Regions from separate parts of the Bacillus sp. C-3-6 genome, predicted to be linked through region 1. Evidence: riboswitches for the same ligand, from Rfam matches in the RefSeq annotation. Region 1 holds a riboswitch; each other region holds the start of a gene.
The links. A riboswitch is a leader RNA that binds a small molecule or an ion and turns the genes downstream of it on or off. The one in region 1 is predicted to bind S-adenosylmethionine.
Positions count from the first base shown of each region.

Region 2: another riboswitch for S-adenosylmethionine. It lies ahead of ACW0JX_RS02060 (cyclase family protein); the one in region 1 lies ahead of ACW0JX_RS15470 (M20 family metallopeptidase).
Region 3: another riboswitch for S-adenosylmethionine. It lies ahead of ACW0JX_RS24435 (methionine ABC transporter ATP-binding protein); the one in region 1 lies ahead of ACW0JX_RS15470 (M20 family metallopeptidase).
Region 4: another riboswitch for S-adenosylmethionine. It lies ahead of metK (methionine adenosyltransferase); the one in region 1 lies ahead of ACW0JX_RS15470 (M20 family metallopeptidase).

Region 1 covers NZ_CM137247.1:3,001,161-3,005,071, forward strand. The annotation lists gene ACW0JX_RS15465 (Lrp/AsnC family transcriptional regulator) at 1-230, shown strand, start outside; gene ACW0JX_RS15470 (M20 family metallopeptidase) at 397-1,602, opposite strand; SAM riboswitch class I at 1,691-1,792, opposite strand; gene ACW0JX_RS15475 (AAA domain-containing protein) at 1,869-3,911, opposite strand, start outside.
Region 2 covers NZ_CM137247.1:384,875-388,785, reverse strand. The annotation lists gene ACW0JX_RS02065 (PRK06851 family protein) at 111-1,220, opposite strand; SAM riboswitch class I at 1,370-1,482, shown strand; gene ACW0JX_RS02060 (cyclase family protein) at 1,568-2,200, shown strand; gene ACW0JX_RS02055 (hypothetical protein) at 2,229-2,609, opposite strand; gene ACW0JX_RS02050 (ATP-binding protein) at 2,839-3,911, opposite strand, start outside.
Region 3 covers NZ_CM137247.1:4,729,697-4,733,607, reverse strand. The annotation lists gene ACW0JX_RS24450 (toprim domain-containing protein) at 136-480, shown strand; gene ACW0JX_RS24445 (thioredoxin family protein) at 484-792, shown strand; gene ACW0JX_RS24440 (hypothetical protein) at 945-1,289, shown strand; SAM riboswitch class I at 1,415-1,522, shown strand; gene ACW0JX_RS24435 (methionine ABC transporter ATP-binding protein) at 1,701-2,726, shown strand; gene ACW0JX_RS24430 (methionine ABC transporter permease) at 2,719-3,384, shown strand; gene metQ (methionine ABC transporter substrate-binding lipoprotein MetQ) at 3,408-3,911, shown strand, end outside.
Region 4 covers NZ_CM137247.1:4,510,705-4,514,615, forward strand. The annotation lists gene ACW0JX_RS23200 (MogA/MoaB family molybdenum cofactor biosynthesis protein) at 1-221, opposite strand, end outside; gene ACW0JX_RS23205 (hypothetical protein) at 458-637, shown strand; gene metK (methionine adenosyltransferase) at 834-2,033, opposite strand; SAM riboswitch class I at 2,203-2,324, opposite strand; gene pckA (phosphoenolpyruvate carboxykinase (ATP)) at 2,553-3,911, shown strand, end outside.

The DNA.
Region 1 (3,911 bases):
CATTCATCATGTTTAAAACGAGCCAATGCTCTGATTTTATCCAGTATTGTAATGCAGCTCCTGAAGTAACAGATTTATTTCGAATTAGTGGGGAATTTAATTATATGATGAAGGTCATGAGCGATTCGATGGATTCCCTCGCTGCATTTTTAGACTCCTTAATGCAATTTGGCTTGTCATCTCCTTTAATAGTATTAAAGAGTGAATTTGAGGAGAAATTGTCGTTTTGATAAAGGGATACGTATTATCCTCACTAACAGTAAAAGTTTCTCTTTCTTGAGAAAAACCAACAAAATCAATGACTAGTAAACAAAAAAGAACATTGATATTTCAATGTTCTTTTTGTATCTCTACTTATTAATTAGATTACTCTTTGAAAAGAGCACTTTAATCCCCTTACCCTTGATTCCTCTGCGCCTCTCTAAACTCCTCCTTCACCTTCTCTAACAACCCTTCTTCCGTAATTAATCGATACGCCGTATTTGCTAATGCTTTTGCCGATGTAATTAATGCTTTATCTCCAAGTTCTGAACGTGCTGCTTCTCTAAATTCATTCGTATGTGCAATTAAATCATCTGGTCCGATTTTAATGTACGGATGAATTGTCGGTACGACTTGACTTACGTTTCCTGCGTCGGTTGAACCGATCCCTACTCTTTCTTTACGATTTACATCTTCACCTAATAGTTCTAGTTCTTCCGCTACGATATCGTTATATGTTTTTGTTACGAGTAATTCATCGATTTCATTTTGGAATTGATGAATTTTTACTTTTGTACCTGTTGCTAACGCTGCTCCCTCAGCAATGTTTTTTACTTTTTCTGTTACTTCTGCACATCTTTTTCGCGTTGCTGCGCGGATGAAGAATCTTGCTGCGGCATAGTCAGGAATAATATTAGGTGCTTTTCCTCCCTCTGTAATGACGCCATGAATTCTCACGTCTGACGGAAGTTGTTGGCGAAGTGCATTAATACCGTTATAAAGCTGAATAACCGCATCTAATGCGTTAATCCCTTCTTCTGGCGAAGCTGCAGCGTGAGCTGTTTTTCCGTAAAAATGAAAATCAAGTGGATCGACTGCTAGTGAAGGACTCGTTGTCGCTGTTTTTCCGCTCGGATGAATCATAAGCGCCGCATCAATGTCTTTAAATAAACCTGCCTTTACATAACTTGATTTCGCGCTACCATTTGGCCCGCCTTCTTCTGCTGGCGTACCAAACACAACAACTTCCCCGCCAATTTCTTCAAGCGTTTCTGATAATGCAATTGCTGCTGCAACACTAATTGTGCCGATTAAATTGTGACCACACGCATGGCCTAGTCCTGGTAAAGCGTCGTACTCCGCTAAAAATGCGATTGCTGGTCCTTGTTTTCCAGAGCTTTTTCGCGCGATAAATCCCGTTTCATGTCCAGCTATATTGTGCTGCAACTGAAATCCTGCACTGCCTAGCAATAAACTTAACGTTCTAGATGCATAAAACTCTTGGTTACCAATCTCTGGATTCGCATGAATATCATGACTTGTTTCTATGTACTTTTCCTTATTTCTTTCGATACTCTCTTCAATTGTTTTTCTTTGTGACGTTACTCCTGTCGCTCCCATTGTTCTTCCTCCTTTTATTTTCACGTAAAAAAGCCTCTTTCTAAAAGATAGAAAGAGGCTTCTGTATATACAGTCAAAATGAGCTTCTTTCTTATCTTTCAAGTTACCTTGCTGGAATTGGCACAGTATTCATAACGAATCCGCTGCCGAGGTATCATAGGGCCAGTCCCTCCACCTCTCGTGATAAGAATTTTCATAAAATTATATTAAATTATTTTTTATTCTAAGTTCATTCCAAGTAAAAGTCAAGGAATTCCTATCCGAATTTACCGAATATCTAAAAATCCTTTTAATACACCAATTGTTTCTGGTGCTTGCAGTCTTGCACATACGTACGGAAATTCCGTGCTACCTTCAAATATCATTTGAGATGTGAGCGGTGCGCCTGCCCAGAAGATTTCATCATCAATTACGATAAACGGGAATGCTTTATTTTGTCTTTGTAACTTTACATTTTTCAGTGGAACTGGTCCATCACTATAAACTGTTATCTGTGCATTTGTACGCATTAACGCTTGCCATACTCGCTTATCCACTTGTTTTGTACTTGGAAGTGAAATAATAATTTTTCGTTTTGCGGCTAGAATATCTTTTAATAGCCCTTTCGGCTCTTCAAGATTCATTTCCATAAACCAGCGTAAACGTTTCGAAATTTTCCGTTCCCACAATTGTCTTGATGTCGTGCGATCATACACATCTCCATGACGTTCTATATGAGCTGTTAATTGCGATAACGCTTGTTTTCTAGAAAGATTTTTACGCATATAATGGCAATCTGATAATTGAATGAACTTCCCTCTCGCCCTTGTCACTGCTACATTGACGAGGCGATGGTTTTTGTGATCAAAGAATAATACGCCAGGTCGTTCCTGCGGATAACTGTCAACTGTATCAAAGATCATCATATCTCTTTCAGAACCTTGGAACTTATGAACTGTCGCCGCTAAAACTGGTATGTTTTGATATTTCGTTCTCTGCAACATTTCTCTAATACACGTCGATAAAAAGCGAGACTGCGCCCTGTAAGGCGTCACAACACCAATGGATTGAACACCGTCTAACAGTCCGATCAACATCATTTGCATCGCTACTAAACCAGACATAATGTTAAAACGTGAACCAGAAGCAGCGTCTTTTAACGAAAAGGCTCCCATTTGACTCGTATCAAATAAAACGCTCGCCTCATTTGCGAACGGTTGCAATCGCGCAAGTTCTTTACGTTCTGAAACAGACGGATGGTCATAAACTCTATTTTTATAAATAAATGAGTTTGTAAACTTAGATATATCCGCATGCATACGTCTTTGTTCCTGCAGCATAAACAGGTTCGGATGTGCTTCTAATTTATTAACAGACTCAACAATCCCAGCATGGTAAAACATATCTTCCCCAAGCCATTTGCGAACGAGTTCATGGTTCGCCATCGCAATTGGAGGTAATTGTAAAAAATCACCGCAAACGACGATACGTTTTCCAAGTGAAGCAGCTAATGCGATTTGCGGAACGAACGCCATACTCACTTCATCTACGACAACTAAATCGAATGTACGCTCATAAATAAGTGAATCAATGGCACATTTCGATAAAGTTGCACCAATTACTTTCGCATTTTCAATATACTCTTTTTCTACTTCTTTAATTTTAGCCTTTTGCTTTCGAAGATCACTTTCAATCTCTTGTATACGCTTCTTATCAGCAGATGTTGCTTTATACGATAAGATTTTTTCACGAAGATCTTGTCGTGTCTCTTCTAAATAGAGTCTTTCCTCACCCCAAGATCCGTTCGTCGTTTCAACTAACTTAGATGCAAGTAACGTTTCATGATTTCGTATATGTTCATGCTGACTATAACCGTAACGAACAATTTCGCCAGGCGTCCATTTCTTTTTCTTTTCAATTTGCTTCGTTACTTCACTCATTAATACGTCTACTGCCGCGTTACTATGAGCTAACACAAGTACCGATTTTCCTTTTTGATAATGAGCCGAAATAATACGTGATAAATTGTAAGACTTCCCTGTTCCCGGCGGTCCCCATACGTACGTTGTCGGATTATAAAACGAACGATATGCCAGTTCATTTTTCGGATTTTTCATCTTCTCAATATGTTTCGGACTGCTCGTCCCATCAACAAGACGCTTTATACGATTACGTTTCAGCTTATCTTTACGTGCTTCTTTCAATCGCTCTTGCAGTTGCTCTAAAAGTTGCCACGGTTCACTGTATAAAACCGCTTCTCTTATTTCACCTTGTATATAATCATTTAATTTCAGTTCTATTTCTAATCCATGTACAGATAATACTTCTCC
Region 2 (3,911 bases), 2.6 Mb from region 1:
CATAACACCTCCATTTTTTGATTATTTCCTTGGAAATTCGACAAATACAATACTAATTTTACTACATACTAAAAAAACTGTCAGAAATTACTGACAGCCTAATGAAACGTCTATTGTTGCTTTTCAATTACAGTAGCAGCAATTCGTTCAAACTCTTTTTGAATCTCCTCTTTATATGCATCTACTATTGAAAAATCCATAGCAGCAATATAAATTCGTTCTAATTTATCACGAACCGATTTTGCTTTCGCTAAGAAAGACATCGCCTCATTCATTTTTGCTTTATATTGAATGGAAACATCACGAATTTCCTTCGCATATTTCTCATCCGTCCCTGGCGTAACAATAAGGGCATACATATCAATAATTTCATCACCCTCGCGACTTGGAAAATATTCATGTGGTGCGGTGCTATCAAAAATTGCAAAGCCTAATTCTCTTACGATAACCATATCAAGACTATGCGGGTCAAATCCGCAATGATATACTTCAACTTCAAATCCTTTTTCTTCAGCTGCCTTAGCTAACTTTTTGAGCATCGTTGATTTTCCAGAGCCTGGGCGCCCTTTTATAAAATAACGATGTGGTAACCCTTCTGTTAAATTAGGAACAAAATCAACTGCTCCTTTCGGTGTAGCAGCTCCTAAAAAACGATGTTTTACAAGCGATTGTCTCCCGTTTTTATCTGCAAATAATTTCTGGATTAGCTGATTGGTTAGTTCATTTGCTTTATTAAAATCTATATTATCAATATATATCTTCTCCCACTCATCATGTATAACCAATGCCTCTTTAAAACGTGCGTAAGCAGACTGAAAAGCTTTGCTTGCTTCTGAAACAAATCTTTCAATTTCTAACTTCTGCTTTCTTAGTTTATCTGAGTCCCAAGCAATTCCTAAATTTATATACTCTTCAACAACTCCTGGCATTTTTGGCTCAATAACATGCGGCGATGTCCCATCAACAATTCCTGCTTTTAATTTTGGGATAATTACACCATCAACCGATTTATTATCAGAAGAACAATGCAAAAATTCAATATCATATCCTTTTTCAATCCATTCACGACCTATTGCCTTTATTAAAGAAGATTTTCCCGTTCCTGGGCCACCCTTTAAGATAAATAATCTGTCTAATCCTTTTAAATTCTCTTCGTATAAATTGTGAAATCCCCTAGCTGTATTACCACCAGCATAATAATTTAATATATTTCCTGTCACTGCACTCACTCCTTCGCAGCATTCTATTTACATAAGCTACAATATGCGAGCAGCTTTATTTGGGTGAATACCTATTTTGTATTGCACGAAAAAAGGAAATGAATTACAATTTAACTATCGGAAAATTCCGATTTTAAAAACTGAATACTTCTTTATCAAGAGAGGCAGAGGGACCGGCCCTTTGAAGCCCAGCAACCTCAGTTTATACAAACTGAATAGGTGCTAATTCCTGCAAAATGCATTGCATTTTGGAAGATAAAACTCAACTAGCATGTAAAGCTCATCTTTCTTGATACTGAAGGATGAGCTTTTTATTATTTGAAAAACATATATTGGAGGTATGTAAAATGAAAGTAATTGATCTATCGCAAACATTTGAAAATAATATGTCTCAATTTCCTGGAACACCTAAAATACAACTAGAAGCTGTTACAAGTGTTGAAGAATCAGGCTATCAAGTTACAGATTTTCATTCTGTCGTTCATGTTGGCACGCATTGTGATGCCCCTGCGCATTTTATTTCAGGCGCAACGACCATCGATCGATTACCGCTGGATCAATTTGTAGGCGAAGCTGTTCTTATAGATGTAACACATATTCAAGAACGCAAATTACCTAAGGCAGTATTGCATAATGCTGATATAAAAGAAGGTGATATTGTTATTTTTCATTCTAATCTATCCACCAAATGGAATACAGAAGCTTATGAGAAAGAAGCATTTTATCTTTCTGAAGAATTAGCTAAAGAACTAGTGCGATTAAAAGTAAAATCTATCGGTTTAGATTTCATTTCTCCTGATGAAGTCACAACAGAAACATCACCGATTCATCACATATTACTAGGGAATAATATTTACTTAATTGAAAACTTAACAAATCTAGATGCTATCGAAACAAAACGTTTCTTTTTCTCAGCAGCACCTTTAAAAATTAAAAATAGTGACGGTGCTTTCGCAAGAGCATTTGCTGTTATTTTTTAAACACAGCCTATAAAAAAAGCAAAGGCCACTATTGGTCTTTGCTTCTATATTTTCTATTTAAATTAAGAAAGAATTGTTCCACACGGGGACGCACCCAAGCTAAACAATCTATCTCTTTCTTCTTTGTGCAAGCTATCTCTTCTCCATCTACCATTTCAACAAGTTCTAGTTCTAACAGTTGCCTCGTGAATGCTAACATATTCACTTCTTCGGATGGATACTCTTCTTTTAATTTCTCCTCAATTTCCCCCAATAAAAAACCGTCACGCATCATTGCCAATGCATCAATCCAAAGTGGCGGCATTTCATATTTTTCTCCTGTAATTGTATCTTTTACAATATAATTCTTTTGCTCTTTTCGAAATTGAATCGTGTGTAAACATACAGTCGAATTTAATGTTAATTCCATCATACCACCTCTTTCATAATATCTGCATAGAAAAAAGGATGCGTGTGCACCCCTTCTTATCTTTTCATAACACCACTGAACCGCTACATGAGCAATCAATCTCATGTCGATATTTTCCTCCATTATAAACGAAGTATTTTATAAAAAAAACCCTTCTTGAAACATTTTATAAAATGTTTATATTTACACAACAAGAACACTTTTCTGAAAAATCTTTTCTCCCAATACATTAAACGGTCGGCAGAAAAATTTCTACTTTCGTTCCTACTCCTAGACTACTTTGGATCGTGATACTCCCTTGATGTTCCTTAATAATTTTATATGTAATCATTAACCCAAGTCCTGTACCAGTCTCCTTTGTTGTGTAAAACGCCTTGCCGATTTTTTCTAACTTCTCATTCTCTATACCAAATCCTTGGTCTTCAACAGAAATACACAAATGTCCTTGCGTTTTTTGATATGCACGAATATGAATTTCTCCACCCTCTGGCATTGATTCTATTCCATTTTTAATGATATTTAATAACACTTGTTTTAATTGCTTGTCATCACCGTTTATAGCCGGTAAATTCCCATCTACTTGTAAATGACATTTAACTCTATATTGCGTTGCATAACTTTCCATTAGATGCACAACATATAGAAGGATGTCTCGTATATTACACCTTTCATAATTTGTTGGCTTTGGTTTTCCTAACAACATCAATTCACTAACAAATCCATTAACCCTTTCAATTTCTTGTAGCATAATGTCGTAGCTCATCGTATCAGTTGGATTTCTTTCTTTTTGCATTTGCGTAAACCCTTTTAACGCTGTTAGCGGATTTCGAATTTCATGGGCAATTGTTGTAGACATAGTCCCAATCACAGCTAAATTTTCCGTCTCTTTCATATTGTTCATCATTTCAACCACTGTTCTTACATAAGATTGAAATCGTTTTAATAAAGAATGTGAAATAATGAAATAGAATATACATAAAACAAGTGGAATTACCACTTTTAAATCTTGTAATAGCAATGTGAAAAATACGTACTTTCCAATTACACTAAAGGACACTAAATAAAAGTATTTTCTATTCACGAAAACTGGGGCAAATAAAATTAATAACATTTCTACCATACTACCATGTTCAAAAGGTCTATCCGTTCGCAAATAAATCATTAAATTATTCACAAGATTGATAAACATGTACCCAAATAAAAATAAATATTTTACAGAATATACATACCCTCTTTTTTGAAGATATATAGAAATAGGAAATAATGCTATTACAAATATAGGCACACCTATCCCAAGACTAC
Region 3 (3,911 bases), 1.7 Mb from region 1:
AACCTTAGCCAACAGGGCTAAACAGTCGGTTTCGCTTTTCTTTTGCAAAAATAAACAGGAAACAACATGAAAATAACGAATATACTATATACTAAGTTCAAGGTTGTATAGTATATGGTGATCGGGTGATGACATATGATTTATGTGGAAAAAGTCATTATTGTAGAAGGTACATCAGATAGAAGAAAGATTGAATCTATTATTCGTGAACCAGTGGAAATTGTTTGTACAAATGGTACAATTGGTTTGTCGAAAATGGATGAGCTCGTTGATCAGTTTTTTGATAAGGAAGTGTATGTGCTAGTGGATGCTGATGATGCTGGAGAAAAGTTAAGGAAACAATTTCGAAAAGAATTTCCGCAAGCCGAGCATATCTATATTGATCGCTCGTACCGAGAAGTGGCAACTGCGCCATCTACACACTTAGCAAATGTATTATGGGGAGCCGACATTGACGTTTATACAGAATATTTACGGTAAGGAATGATAGAAGTGATCGATTGGACAGGAGCCGAAGCTACAGCCCTAATAGAGAATGAAGAAAAAACAGTGTTATATGTATATACTCCAATGTGTGGAACATGCCAATTAGCAAAAAAGATGTTAACAGTCGTTGAGATGACAATTGAAGGCCTCAAAATTGGGATGTTAGATTTAAATTATGCTCCGCATTTAGCGAAAGAGTATGGGATTGAAAGTGTACCTTGTTTACTTGTTTTTGAAAATGGGACACTGATGAAGAAGATATATGCATTTCATTCGGTTGAATATTTATATACGGAATTAAAGTAGGCGGCAAAATTTTTGCCGCCTCGACATATTTCTTGGGAAATATGTCGAGATGCAGGATGGATACAGTATTTGTCGAGCGAAAATAACAGGATTGCTCTTTATTGAGAGGGAATGGTATGTAATAGAAAGTGATATGAAGGATGTGATTTAGGGTGAAATTATATTCTTTGCTTCAATCATTTGTAAATTACGCTAATGGTCAATATCATTTAGAGCCGCTTTTAAGACGAGAGGAGAAAACTGTTAATTTCCGCTTTAGAGATGAAAGTTGTTCGTTACAAATTTCAAGAGATTATATAGAGCTGCTACAAGAGGAAAGAGGAACGGAACAAATCATTTGCTTAGACGAAAAGGATATAGAGCAATTGGTGAATGGAAATGTACGATTGCAAATGTTAATGAACGATGGGCGTGTACAATATTCGGGAACGTACCAAACGATGTTATTAGTGGAATCGATGTTTCATATATGTAAACCGATGTCAGTAGGTGCTTAAAATTCTGAAGTTTCATTTTTTACGAAAATTTCTGTTGACATGGTAAGTGTATATTGATACAATTCAAGTCATAAAATATAGACAATTTCATAAATTTCAAATCAGACGAAAATTGAATCTGATTTCTCTTATCAAGAGAGGTGGAGGGACTGTGCCCTGTGAAGCCCGGCAACCGTCAACTTATGTTGAAATGGTGCCAATTCCTGCAAAGCGAATGCTTTGAGAGATGAGAGAGAGGGATAATGTTGTTATATACGCATATAAACCTTTCTGCTTCTCTAAAGCAGAAAGGTTTTTTTATTGTTTGAATGTGGAGGACATTCAAATAATAAAAGTAATGATAACAGTGGACTACACGCATTAAAAATAAAAAATTGCGGAGTCGACCTAAACAAAAAAGGGGTGAACATCATGATTCTATTAGAGAATGTAAGGAAAATATATAAGGCGAAAAGCGGTGATGTCACTGCTGTAGATAACGCCAATTTAAAAATAGAAAAAGGCGAAATATTTGGTGTTATCGGATATAGCGGCGCTGGAAAAAGTTCTTTAATCAGATTGTTTAATCAGTTAGAGAAACCGACTTCTGGCCAAATTACAATTGCGAATCGTGTTATATCAGCAATTACAGGAAGTGAACTTCGTAAGGCAAGGCAAGAAATCGGAATGATTTTTCAGCATTTTAACTTACTTTGGTCACGAACTGTACGTGAAAATATAGAGTTTCCACTTGAAATTGCAGGTGTTGATAAAACGAAGAGAAGAAAACGTGTTGATGAATTAATTCATCTTGTTGGATTAGAAGGAAGAGGAGACGCGTACCCATCTCAGCTGAGCGGGGGACAAAAACAACGCGTTGGGATTGCAAGAGCATTAGCTAACAACCCACAAGTACTTTTATGTGATGAAGCAACGTCAGCTCTTGATCCAGAAACGACAGATCAAATTTTGGATTTACTATTAGACATTAATAAGCGCCTTGGTTTAACAATTGTACTCATTACACATGAGATGCACGTAATTCGAAAGATTTGTAATCGAGTGGCGGTAATGGAGAGAGGAAAGATTGTAGAAACGGGTCCAGTACTTGATGTATTCCGTAATCCGAAGCAAGATATTACGAAACGATTTGTACAGCAGTTAACAGATTCTGAAGATACAAATGAAACGATTGAAAGTTTAATTGAAAAATATCCAGATGGAAAAGTGATTCGTTTGCAGTTTATCGGTGAGGCTGTAGAAAGACCAGTGCTTCAACGATTGATGCAACGCAGTGATATAGAAGTTAGCATTTTGCAAGGAAATATCGCACAAACGAATAACGGTTCTTACGGTAGTTTAGTTGTTCATTTAAATGGTGAGGAAACAGCGATCCAGCAAGCAATAGAAGGAATTCATCAAGATCAAGTAGAGCTGGAGGTGATTGCACATGGATAAGTTACTCGCAAATGTTGATTGGAATCAAATGTTAGAAGCAACTGGTGAAACGTTATATATGACGGCAATCGCAGCTCTTGCGACATTTGTTTTAGGACTAATTTTAGGATTGTTACTTTTCATGACAGCGAAAGATAATTTATGGGAAAACAAATCAATTAATACGGTGATTGGAGCATTCGTAAATATATTCCGTTCTATACCGTTCATCATTTTAATTATTTTATTAATCCCATTCACAAAGATTCTTCTTGGAACAATTCTTGGAGCAAGTGCAGCGCTGCCAGCTTTAATTATTGGGGCGGCACCATTCTACGCGAGAATGGTTGAAATCGCACTTCGCGAAATTGATAAAGGTGTAATTGAAGCTTCAAAAGCAATGGGAGCAAAAACAAGCACAATTATTTTAAAAGTATTGATTCCAGAATCGTTACCAGCATTAGTATCTGGTATTACAGTTACGACAATTGCTTTAGTAGGCTATACAGCAATGGCGGGAGTTGTTGGTGCTGGTGGTCTTGGAACACTTGCTTACTTAGAAGGATTCCAGAGAGGGAATAACGATGTAACAATCGTTGCGACAATTTGTGTATTACTAGTTGTATTTTTAATTCAGTGGATTGGTGATAGTTTAACGACTCGAATAGATAAACGATAATAAAAAACGGGAGGATGTTTCAAATGAAAAAATTATTACTTACGGCACTTATTTCAACTTCAATTTTTGGTTTAGCTGCTTGTGGCGGGAAAGATAAAGATGAAAAGAAACTTGTTGTTGGTGCTTCTAACGTACCGCACGCTGAAATTTTAGAAAAGGCAAAACCGTTACTTGAGAAAAAAGGAATTGAGTTAGAAATTAAAAAATTCCAAGACTACGTATTACCAAATAAATCGTTAGCGGATAAGGATTTAGATGCAAACTACTTCCAGCACATTCCGTATTTAGAAAAAGAAATTAAAGATAAAAAGTATGACTTTGAAGTAGCAGGAAAAATTCATTTAGAGCCAATTGGTGTATATTCTCAAAAATATAAGAGCTTAAAAGAACTTCCGGACGGAGCAACAATCATTATGAGTAATTCTGTTGCTGACCATGGACGTGGTTTAGCAATTTTACAAAAAGAAGGCATTTTAAAAATTAAAGATGGGGTAGATCCAGTTAAAGCAACTCCAAAAGATATTGCA
Region 4 (3,911 bases), 1.5 Mb from region 1:
TCTACATCTTCCTTATGATAACCAGCTAACACTGCTTGCTGAATACTTTCTTTATCATCTTTTACAATTTCATAAGAGGTTACTGTATGGCCCGCTTCTTTTAACAATTCATGTAATAGTTGTCCGCTCTTATCCGTTTCTTCCGTACGTGTATCGGAAATCGTAACAATCTTGCAACGCACTTCTTTTGGAGCTTGTTTTTTATGTTCAGTTACACTCATTTTTTATCTTTCCTTTCTTAAAGACTTTTCTTCATTTTATCATACATATCTTTACACAATTATGTATGAAGCCAATAATGCGCCATGATACAATATAAGTATACTAACCCACAAAAAGGAAAGTGCACTTTCTTATACTCCTAGACTACACATCTTTAGCTACTCTTTATATTTTCTACATAATAGAATTCAATTTTAAAACTTGTACTAAAAAATAAATTGGAGGTCTACATAGTATGGAACTTTATAAAAAATTAACAACAACATTCATCCTCTTATTCATCGCTTCAATCACTGTCGGCTTTTCCTTAAAAGGTGCAATTCCATACGCTACATTAGTAAGCATTATATTCGCGACACTATTTTTACTAAGCAGTGCCTTTTGCGCAGGTAAAGCACGTCAAATGAAAGGTTGATTGCATATGTTCCAGTAAAAAACCACCCTTTGTAAATCATGTAAAAAGGAAATACAAACGTATGAAAAGGCATGACTAATACGAAAAAGTATATTGAGCTAGAAGGCGAAGTATATTGCAAATCATGCATTCAAATTGTAAGTAAAACGAAATAAAAAAAGCTTTGCGCTCACCGCGCAAAGCTTTTTTTCATATATTATAGACCAGCTTGCTCTTTTAAAGCTGCAGCTTTGTCTGTACGTTCCCATGAAAGATCTACATCAGTACGTCCGAAGTGGCCGTAAGCTGCTGTTTGTTTGTAAATTGGGCGACGTAAGTCTAGCATTTTAATAATACCAGCTGGGCGAAGATCGAAGTTGTTACGAACTAGTTCTACTAGTACGTCTTCAGATACTTTACCTGTGCCGAATGTATCAACTGAAATTGATACTGGTTGTGCTACACCGATTGCGTATGCAAGTTGTACTTCTGCTTTGTCAGCAAGACCAGCTGCTACGATGTTTTTCGCAACATAACGAGCTGCATATGCTGCAGAACGGTCAACTTTTGTTGCATCTTTACCAGAGAATGCACCGCCGCCATGGCGAGCGTATCCACCGTAAGTATCAACGATGATTTTACGTCCTGTTAAACCAGCATCACCTTGTGGTCCACCAATTACGAAGCGGCCAGTTGGATTAATAAAGAATTTCGTTTCTCCATCCATTAATTCTGCTGGTACTACAGCTTTAATTACGTGCTCTTTTAAGTCGCGATCGATTTCTTCCCATGTAACATCTGGGTGATGTTGTGTAGAAATTACGATAGTATCAACACGTACTGGTTTACCATTTTCATCATACTCAACTGTAACTTGCGTTTTTCCATCTGGACGTAAGTATGATAATGTATCATCTTTACGTACTTCAGTTAAACGGCGAGCTAATTTGTGAGCAAGCGAGATTGGAAGTGGCATTAACTCTTGTGTTTCATTACATGCGAAACCAAACATTAAACCTTGGTCTCCTGCACCAATTGCCTCAATCTCAGCGTCAGTCATTTGACCTTCGCGTGCTTCTAGCGCTTGGTCAACACCCATAGCGATGTCAGCAGACTGCTCATCGATAGATGTTAAAACAGCACAAGTTTCTGCATCGAATCCGTATTTTGCGCGTGTGTAACCAATGCCTTGAATTGTTTCACGAACGATTTTTGGAATATCTACGTAAGTAGAAGTCGTAATTTCCCCCGCTACCAATACTAAACCAGTTGTTACAGTTGTTTCACAAGCTACACGTGCATTTGCGTCTTTTGATAAGATCGCATCTAAAATTGAATCAGAAATTTGGTCACAAATTTTATCTGGATGTCCTTCAGTTACAGACTCAGATGTGAACAGATGACGTTTTTTTGTCATGTGGTAAACCTCCCTACAGTAATTGTATATATTGTACGGAACTCATCCTTAATTTGCCACAAACTGCGACATACATTTATTCTCCCACACAAGCATACAGAAAAACCTTTCCTACTTTACATAGAGGAAAGGTTTAATTTGCTACTTGCATACTGCTTTTTGCCCTTCGCTCTTATCGTTCGAGACCTGTAGCCTCGCACAGGTTTTAGCACCTATTCACCTGCATTTATCAATACAAGTGAGGTTGCTGGGCTTCATCGGGCCTGTCCCTCCGCCAGCTCGGGATAAGAGAGTATCCGTCCCAACCTATACTAAAGAAATGATATTCATTTGTCAATTAATATTCACATTTTCCTGAAAGTTTTTCTCAATACGCCTGAAATGAAATATTAATAGGGAAATAATGCATTCACACAAACAAAAAGAAATAAATAGTATACATTATTTATATAATTGTGTTATACTCTTGTTGGGGATTACGAGAAATATTTCATTAAATGAAAAGGATGGTATATAAATATGAGTACTGTGAATGTCCAAATTGGTTTACACGAATTATTGAACGGAAGCAATGCACAGATTCAACTAAGTGTTCCGCAATTAGTGGAAAAAGTATTAATGCGAAATGAAGGGAAATTAACTTCGACTGGTGCCGTTTCTGCTTCAACTGGAAAATATACAGGACGTTCTCCTAAAGATAAATTTATTGTGAAAGAAGCATCGGTTGCTGACAAAATTGCTTGGGGAGCTGTGAACCAACCGATTTCTGAAGAACATTTTAATAAATTATATACTAAAGTTTTAGAATACTTAAAAGAAAAAGAAGAGTTATTCGTCTTCAAAGGATTTGCAGGCGCTGACCGCAATTACCGCCTACCAATTCAAGTTATTAACGAATATGCATGGCACAATTTATTTGTACATCAATTATTCATTCGTCCAACTGAAGAAGAATTAACAACTCATGAATCAGAGTTCACAATTGTTTCTGCACCGAATTTCAAAGCTGATCCAGCTGTTGACGGTACAAACTCTGAGGCATTCATTATGGTTTCATTCGAAAAACGTATCGTACTAATTGGTGGTACAGAATACGCTGGAGAAATGAAAAAATCAATCTTCTCTATTATGAACTTCTTATTACCTGAACAAGATATCCTTTCTATGCATTGCTCTGCAAACGTAGGTGAAGAAGGCGACGTAGCACTATTCTTCGGTTTATCTGGAACAGGTAAAACAACATTATCTGCTGATCCAAACCGTAAATTAATCGGTGATGATGAGCACGGTTGGTCTGATAACGGTGTATTCAATATTGAAGGCGGTTGCTATGCAAAATGTGTAAACCTTTCTCACGAGAAAGAACCACAAATTTTCGATGCAATCAAATTTGGATCTGTTTTAGAAAACGTTATCATTAATGACCAAACGCGTATCGCCGACTACAACGATACTACTTTAACAGAAAATACTCGTGCTGCATACCCTATGCATGCGATCGACAATATCGTACTGCCAAGTGTTGCTGGACACCCAAATACAATTATTTTCTTAACTGCTGATGCATCTGGCGTATTGCCTCCAATCAGTAAGTTATCAAAAGAGCAAGCTATGTATCATTTCTTAAGTGGTTACACTAGTAAACTAGCAGGAACAGAGCGCGGCGTTACATCTCCGCAAGCTACATTCTCAACTTGCTTCGGTTCACCATTCTTACCACTTGATGCATCTCGCTACGCTGAAATGCTTGGTGAAAAAATCGAGAAACACGATGCGAAAGTATTCCTAGTAAACACTGGCTGGACTGGCGGCGAGTACGGAGTTGGTAAACGTATGAACCTAGGTTATACTCGTGCAATGATTCAAGCAGCATTAAGC